2 regions of the Nocardia sp. NPDC052254 genome follow, and region 1 is predicted to be linked to the other one. Evidence: riboswitches for the same ligand, from Rfam matches in the RefSeq annotation. Region 1 holds a riboswitch; the other holds the start of a gene.

Region 1 (4,196 bases):
GAGGAGGTTCGATGGCGCGTACTCGACCGCAGGTCCGGGTCCGGCGGATCTACGACGACCCGAGTCCGGATGACGGGACACGGGTGCTGGTGGATCGGATCTGGCCACGTGGTGTGAGCAAGGAACGCGCGCATCTCGACGAGTGGTGCAAGCGGATCGCGCCGTCGACGGAACTGCGCAAGTGGTACGGGCACGATCCACAGCGATTCGACGGATTCGGCCGCCGCTACCGGGACGAGTTGCGAGATCCCGAACGTGCGGTCGAACTGGACCATCTGCGCGAGCTGGTCCGGCGCGGGACGCTCACCCTGCTGTCGGCGACCAAACGCATCGATATCAGCGAGGCGGCGGTGCTGGCGGAGCTGCTGGCCGTCGACCACGAGTGAATCCCTCGGCACGTCGCGCGTCGATCACGCCCGTCCGATCACAACGGGTTGGCCGTGTGGCGCAGCGTCCAGGCCGGGCCGCGTCCGTGCAGAGTGGTGGCGCTGAGCGGCGGGATGTCGATGCGCCAGAACGATTCCGGCGGCGCGGACAGGGCGACGAGGACGCTCGCCCGGATGACGGCCGGGTGGGTGACCGCGACGACGCGCCGGTGCAGCGGGGCACACGCACGCAGCCAAGTCCGCACCCGATCGATCACCTCGGTGACCGATTCGCCGCCGTGGCCGCGGTAGCCGGGGTCGCTCAGCCACCCCATCAGGTCCTCCGGCGCGAGTGCGTCCATCGCCGAACCCGCCCATCGGCCGCTATCCAGATCACGCAACGCGGGTTCGGTCGTGCCGGACAGATTCAGCAGTCCGGCGGTCTGCGCGGCCCGGACCTCGGGCCCGACTTGGACCAGATCGGCCCGGGATACCGCACTGTCGGGTGCGATATCCCGGGTGATCCGCTCGATCGGCTCGTCGATCGGGAACCGGGCGGCTCGCATCGCCTCGGTCATCCCGTGACTGATCAGCGTGAGCCGGGTGACGCCTGTGGTCATACGACCGGAGCCGGTGCGGCGGACTCGGTTTCGGCTCGACCGAACAGTCGAGGCGCCAGCGATGCGAAGCCGACACCGATGACCGTCCACAGAATGACCTGCGCGGCGAAGGAATAGAACCGGAAGTAGTACAGGTCGTCGGCGGGGAAGCCCGGGTAGACGATCTTCCCGCTCGCATCGGTGAGCGGACGCGGTGTCTCGGTGGCCGCATCACCCAGCGCGCGGTTGGCGGCCAGATGCCCGAGTGCGGGCAGCAGCGCGGCGATCGCGGTGACCACGACGACGAAGGCCAGTCCGGCGACGATGGTCGCGGTCCAATTGCCCAGCCGCGCTTGCAGTCGCCGGCCGAGCCAGACCGCGCCGACCGCAGCCACCGCGGAGATCACCACCATCAGCAGGTACAGGCCCGTGCGCTCCTTGATGGTGTCGGGGTTGCCGATCGAGGGCGGGTTGGCGGGATATTTGAAGAACGGCACCGCGTACAGCACGGCGAACATGCCGCCTGCCAGGCACAGCGCGAGATTGCGCGGGGTGAGTTTGCCGACGCGGCCGATGAACAGGCAGTAGACGACCGCGAACAGCGCGCCCATCGCCGCACCGAAGATGATCATGCCGAAACCGATGCCGATATTCGATTGCACGGATCGGGTGAACAGTTCGGTTTCCTCCATGCCGGGCATCGAGTGCCCGGCGGCCTGTTCCAGCTGGGTGTGGGCCTCGTCGCGCCCGCCCTCGTAGTCGATGGCGCGGTTGATGATGGGTTCGGCCAGGATCCGGGCGAACAGGAAGGCGAGCAGTCCGCCGATCGCGCCGACCAGTACGCCGCGGCCGATGATTCGTTTTTCCATGGTGTCGACTCGTTCCGCCGGTCAGTGGCAGGGGTAGCCGAGGAAGTGGCGGGCGTCGTGAACGAACTCGTGCACGTGCATATCGCTACCGAAGACGGAGACCGCACCCTGGTCGACACCGATGAAGTAGAGGGCGAGCAGTGCGAGCAGGGTGGTCCCGGCCAGCCACAGTGCCGTGGTGGGAATCGAGAGCCGAATCGACTCGATACCGGACCGGGGGACATAGGACGTCGCCATGGGGGCACTCCTTCAGGGGATTACGCGTCCCCGTAGACGGATGGTGAGCATGCGATCCGAGTTCCTGACTCGCACTCCGTCACCGGAGTGCTCACAGTGGCGCGACCATCCCGGATTCTCACCGGGTTCCTCGAATCGACGCTCACATAACCATACGAAACCGCTGTTCGTATGGTCAATCGGGGCGAGGACGGTCAGCTACCGCGCGCACCGGGTGAGGACGGGTTTCACGACGTCACCGTCACGCTGATCGGCCAGCGCGGCACCGATCTCGGTGTGCGGATAGGTCCGGACCAGCCGGTCGATCGGGAAGCGGCCCGCGCGATACAGCTCGAGCAGCCGCGGAATGAATTGCGCCGGAACCGCATCGCCCTCGAGGCAGCCGCGGACGGACTTGCCGCCCAGCACGATATCGCGTAGATCGATCGGCGGGACGCCGGCGCCCAGACCGACCACGGCCACGGCGCCGCCGACACCCAGTGCGCTCACCGCGGTCGCCAGAACCTCGGGCCGTCCGGTGGTGTCGAGGGCATGAGTGGCGCCGCCGCCGGTGAGATCCGCCAGCGCAGCGGCCATGTCACCGGCGGCGGGATCCAGGGCGGCCGTGGCGCCGAGTTCGACGGCGAGTTCCCGCCGTCTCACGGCGGGCTCGACCACGACCACATCGACTCCGGGCAGGGTCAGCGCGGCCAGCAGGCCGGCCATCCCCACCGCGCCCGCCCCGAAGACGACCAGCCGCGCGTCTGGTTCGGGCGCGAGAACATTCAGCACCGCGCCGGCGCCGGTCTGGAATCCGCAGCCCAGCGGCGCGGCCACCGCGAGATCCGTGTCGCCGGGGACCACGACGGTGTTGTCGGCAGTGGCCAGGGCGTATCCGGCAAAACTCGACTGTCCGAAGAATCCGTCCCGCACCGCGGTGCCGGCCACGGTGATGCGCGGTGTGCGGTCGGGCCGGGCGCCGAACTGATTGAGGACGGTGGATCGGGCGCAGTACGCGAGCCGGCCCAGCCGGCAGTTGCGGCAGTCGCCGCAGTGCCGGTAGGTCAGCACGACCCGGTCACCGGGGCGGACACCGGCCACCCGGCTCCCGGTCGCTTCGACCACTCCCGCACCCTCGTGGCCGAGCAGTACCGGCCGCTGCGGGCTTCCGGCCGCGCGGGACACCAGATCGGTGTGACAGATCCCGGCCGCCTCGATCCGCACCAGGATCTCGTCGTCGCGCGGGTCGTCGACCGTCACGGACTCGATATCGAAGGGGGCGTGAGGATCTCGCGACAGCGCGGCGGTGGTGGTGATCGGCACGGGTCAGATCCGTTCCAGATAGAAGTAGAAGTGTTCGCCGCCGGCCAGCACCAGCTCGGGACGCCCGTTCATGATGCCCATCAGCGTGGTCTCGTCGAGCCGCTTGAAATGGTCGAAGACCGCGCGGCCGTCGTAGACCATCGTCGCGGTGACCTCGCCGCGAAATTCGATGTCCCACAGCGTCGCTTCGCCGCCGCCCAGTGCGGTATCGGAGAACAGGGTCCCGTCCTCGGCGCGGCAGATGAGCGGTTTGGCGTCCATCGTGGAGACGAATGTCTTTCCGTGCCAGCGGCTCTTGTCCAGTGCGCGGCACAGTGGGTGACCGGTGCGGAAGGCGCCGCCCTGCCATTCGCCGAGGATGTCCTCGGCGCGCACGGTCTCGAGTTCGGACCAGAGCTGATCCAGATCGGCCGTCGCCACCCCGTCGGCCTGTCCGGCCAACTCCCGCCAGCGCTCGGTGGTGCCCGTCATGGTTCTCCTCCGCTCGTCGAACCGATCCGCATCGCGAACCAAGTGGTTCGGCAACTTACACCCGAACCAATTGGTTCGGCAAGATAGGATTCGCCGTATGCGCGCAGCCGGCCATGCCACGAGGGAGCGAATTCTCGCCGCCGCCAAGGTGGAGTTCGCTCGCCACGGCATCGCCGGTGCCAGGATCAACCGGATCGCGGACGCCGCGCACGCCAGCAAGGAGCGGCTGTACGCCTATTTCGGCGGTAAAGAGAGCCTGTACGCGGCGGTGACCGAGCAGTGGGCCGGTGCGACCGCGGCGGAGACCGCCCTGGATGCCGATGATCTGCCCGCCTATGTCGGCAGATTGTTCG
Region 2 (4,196 bases), on a different contig from region 1:
CGCAGCGGTGAACCGCTCGGACCGGCCGGAATGAAGCCGCCGTCGAGAGCGTGCAGGATGCGGCCGATCTCGACGCCGGTCTGCCGCAGCCGGGGCACGACTTCGGTGGCGGCGAAACGCAGGACCTCGACCAGTGTTTGCGGGTTCGCGACCTCCGGTTCGTGCCGGGCCACGAGTTCGTCGGCGACCCGCGCGGACCAGTCCGCGGCCTGCAACTCACCGAGCAGGCGACGGGCCCGCTGTTCGACGGCGTCGACCCGTTCGCGAACCTCCGCACCGGACTCGTCGAGTCCCAGGGCCTCGCGGAGGCCGGGCACCGCGAACTCACCGCCCCAGAGCTGACGCGCGCGCAACATGGCCAGCACCAGGTCCAGTTCGCCCTCACCGACCGGCGCCTGCCCCAGGATGTGCAGGCCGTCGCGGATCTGGACGTCCTTGATCTCGCACAGCCAGCCGTCGACGTGCAGCAGCATGTCGTCGAAGGATTCCTCGTCGGGCCGTTCGTCCAGGCCCAGATCGTGGTCCATCTTCGCGGCCCGCATGAGGGTCCAGATCTGCTGGCGGATGGCCGGCAGTTTGGCCGGGTCCAGCGTCGAGATGTTGGCGTGCTCATCGAGCAGTTGCTCCAGGCGCGCGATATCGCCGTAGGTCTCCGCGCGGGCCATCGGCGGGATCAGATGATCGACCAGGGTGGCGTGGGCGCGGCGCTTGGCCTGCGTACCCTCGCCGGGATCGTTGACCAGGAACGGGTAGATCAGCGGCAGATCGCCGAGCGCGGCATCGGTCCCGCATGCCGCCGACATGCCGAGGGTCTTACCGGGCAGCCACTCCAGATTGCCGTGCTTGCCCAGATGCACCATGGCGTCGGCACCGAAGCCACCGCCCTCGGCCGGCGCCGACAGCCATCGATAGACCGCCAGATAGTGGTGGCTCGGCGGCAGATCCGGATCGTGGTAGATCGCGACCGGGTTCTCGCCGAATCCGCGCGGCGGCTGTACCAGCAGCACGATATTGCCGAAACGCAGTGCGGCGATGACGATCTCGCCGTCGGGATCGACGGAGCGATCGACGAACAACTCACCCGGCGGCGGTCCCCACGCCTCGATCACCGCGGTGCGCAACTGCTCGGGAAGGGTCGCGAACCAGGACGCGTACTGCCGGGCGCCGATCCGGATCGGATTACCTTCCAGCTGTTCGGCACTGAGCCAGTCCTGATCCTGGCCGCCGGCCGCGATCAGCGCGTGGATGAGTGCGTCGCCATCGCGTTCGAGCAGCCCCGGCACCTGACCCGGATCGCCGAGATCGTAACCGGCCGAACTCATCTCGGTGAGCAATCGGATCGCGCTCGCGGGCGTGTCCAGGCCCACGGCATTGCCGATGCGGGCATGTTTGGTCGGGTAGGCGGACAGCATCAGGGCGATCCGGCGCCGTCCGGCGGGCAGATACCGCAGGCGCGCATGGCGGACCGCGATTCCCGCGACCCGCGCCGCGCGCTCCGGATCGGGGACGTAGGCGGACAATCCGTCGGCGTCGAACTCCTTGAACGAGAACGGCACCGTGATGATGCGCCCGTCGAATTCCGGCACCGCGACCTGGGTGGCCACATCCAGCGGCGACAGGCCGTCGTCGTTGTCCTCCCACTGGGCGCGCCCGCTGGTCAGGCACAACCCCTGCAGGATCGGCACATCCAGATCCGCCAGCGCGCCGATATCCCAGGCCTCGTCGTCACCGCCCGCCGAGGCGGTGGCGGGTTTCGTGCCACCGGCCGCCAGCACCGTCACCACCAGGGCGTCGGCCCCACGCAGGGTGTCCATCAGTTCCGGCTCGGCATTGCGCAGCGACGCGCAGTACAGCGGCAGCGGCCGGGCACCCGCCTGTTCCAGCGCCGTGCACAGCGCCTCCACATAGGCGGTGTTCCCGGCCAGATGCTGTGCCCGGTAGTACAGGACGGCCACCGTCGGGACGCGACCCGGAATCCGAGAGTCGTTACCGGTCAACGCCTCTGGCGTCCGCTCGAGCTCACCCCAGGACGGCAGCTGCACCGGCGGCTCGAAGCCGTGACCGGTCAGCAGCACCGTGTCGGACAGGAAGTTGTGCAACTGACGCAGATTGTCCGCGCCACCGGCGGCAAGGTAGTTGTGCGCGTCCGCGGCGACGCCGCCGGGAACGGTGGAGCACTCCATCAACTCGGCATCGGGTGCCATCTCGCCACCGAGTGCGACCAGGGCGATACCACTGGCCCGCAGCGCGTCCAGGCCCTCCTCCCAGGCCCGGCGCCCGCCCAGGATCCGCACCACGATCAGATCGACCCCGGTCAGCAGTTCAGGCAGGTCCTCGACCAGCAGCCGGGCCGGATTGCCCAGCCGGTAGCCGGCGCCGCTGGCCCGCGCGGACAGCAGATCGGTGTCGGAGGTGGACAGCAGCAGGATCACAGTTCTCCTCGGGTGACGCGCCCATCGCGGATTCGGCTGCCCGCCCGGAGGGTCTGACTGTCACAGTGGCGCGACCGCACCGGAATTCCACCGGATTCCTCGTAGAGCGAGCAACCCGGATGCTATCGCGCCGCCGCACCCGGCCCGCTCCGAGCCCTGCTCCGCCCGCACGGTGGCAGATCTCGATGTGGTTTCCGTTGGGACGCAATGCGGTCCACAACGACGCCGATCGCCATATCCGAGACCATGACCCCGGCGTACGCTGTGTGTATGCCAAACTCACCGGGATGGGCCAGGCGGAATCGCTTCGCCGCCTGGTCGGGAATTGTATGCATGATGATTGCTGTGGCATTGCTGGCAATGGCTCTTGCCGCTGCGGCCGGTGGGCGTGGCGGGCTGCTGCTCGTCGCCGCCGGTGCCTGTGCCGTCGTGGCGATCTTCGGATTGCTGGTATTCGAGTCCACCGTGCGCCGTGATCGCGCCGACCGGCATGTGACTCCGCACCTGCTCGACAACACCTACGCCGACGAACGGCTGTGGAAGTTGGTCATGCGCGCACGCGGTGGAAGCGGGCCGGAAGGTCGGTGATCGGAATGTCCGATACACCGAGTTGGGTCCGGCGTAATCGCCGCGTGGCCTGGACCAGCTACTTCTGCGTTCTGATCGGATTCGCGACCCTGGCGATGGGCCTCACCGCCGCCGGTACTGGACACCGGGGCTGGGCGTTGACGGCGGGGATCATCTGCGCGGTGGCGTTCATCGGCGGCATCAGCCTGTTCGGCGCGACAGCCCATCACGACCGGGTCACCCACCACGCCATCCCGAATCTGCTGTCGGATTCCTGGCCCGGCCCCGCCTTCGACTCCAGCGGTCTGCCCCGCGATCCCCGGCCGATGCTGCGACGCGGTCACTGACCGGCGCCCCCTTCCGGCGCCGCGCGAGCCTCGTAGGCTGGAACGATCATGACGCGATCCGCCCCCGACTCCTGCCCCGGCGTGCTCCGCTTGCACCAGGCCGCGGACGGCCCGCTGGCCCGGATCCGGCTGCCCGGCGGCGTGCTGACGCCCGATCAATTGCGGGCGCTGGCGAGCGCGGCGGCCGATCTCGGCGACGGCACCATCGAGCTGACCTCACGCGGCAATGTGCAATTGCGCCAGATGCACGACGCGGCCGCGCTGGCACAGCGGCTCGGCACCGCCGGTCTGCTGCCCTCACCCACACACGAGCGCGTCCGCAACATCGTCGCCTCGCCACTGTCGGGCCGGATCGGCGGCATCGCCGATGTGCGCCCGCTGGCGGCCGAGCTCGACACGGGGCTACGGGCCGCGGCCGAACTCGCCGAACTGCCCGGTCGGGTCCTGTTCACCCTCGACGACGGGCGCGGGGACGTCAGCGGATTCGGCGGCGACATCGGCATCCACGCCACCGGCCCCGGCGAATACGCGCTCGTGCTGGCCGGAGCTGATTCCGGCGCGCGGATCCCCGCCGGACGGGCGGTGTCGACGATCCTCGCGGCGGCGCACAGCTTCCAGCGGCTGCGCGGTGCGCGGTGGCGGCTGCGCGAGATCGCCGACGGGCCCGCGCGGATTCTCGATGACCTACCCCTGCGCCCGGCGGCCGCACCGGTGGAATTCACTGCCCGACAAGACATTCCGATCGGCTGGCTACCGCAGCCCGGCGATCGGATCGCATTGGGCGCGGCCGTCCCGCTCGGCGCCCTGCCGGCCCGGACCGCCGAATTCCTCGCGGCGGTGGAACATCCGA

The links. Region 1 has a riboswitch for cobalamin ahead of AB0L57_RS23170 (CbtB-domain containing protein). Riboswitches for the same ligand answer to the same signal wherever they lie in the genome.
Region 2: it holds a riboswitch for cobalamin, as region 1 does, so the genes downstream of both, cobN (cobaltochelatase subunit CobN) here and AB0L57_RS23170 (CbtB-domain containing protein) in region 1, are expected to answer to the same signal.

The regions. Positions count from the first base shown of each region.
Region 1 is NZ_JBFAUW010000009.1:292,475-296,670, forward strand. It holds gene AB0L57_RS23155 (DUF488 family protein) at 12-386, shown strand; gene AB0L57_RS23160 (histidine phosphatase family protein) at 425-985, opposite strand; gene AB0L57_RS23165 (CbtA family protein) at 982-1,833, opposite strand; gene AB0L57_RS23170 (CbtB-domain containing protein) at 1,855-2,070, opposite strand; cobalamin riboswitch at 2,107-2,249, opposite strand; gene AB0L57_RS23175 (NAD(P)-dependent alcohol dehydrogenase) at 2,269-3,366, opposite strand; gene AB0L57_RS23180 (DUF4334 domain-containing protein) at 3,376-3,843, opposite strand; gene AB0L57_RS23185 (TetR family transcriptional regulator) at 3,941-4,196, shown strand, end outside.
Region 2 is NZ_JBFAUW010000008.1:234,732-238,927, reverse strand. It holds gene cobN (cobaltochelatase subunit CobN) at 1-2,432, opposite strand, end outside; cobalamin riboswitch at 2,461-2,585, opposite strand; gene AB0L57_RS21480 (hypothetical protein) at 2,778-3,020, shown strand; gene AB0L57_RS21475 (hypothetical protein) at 3,026-3,346, shown strand; gene cobG (precorrin-3B synthase) at 3,395-4,196, shown strand, end outside.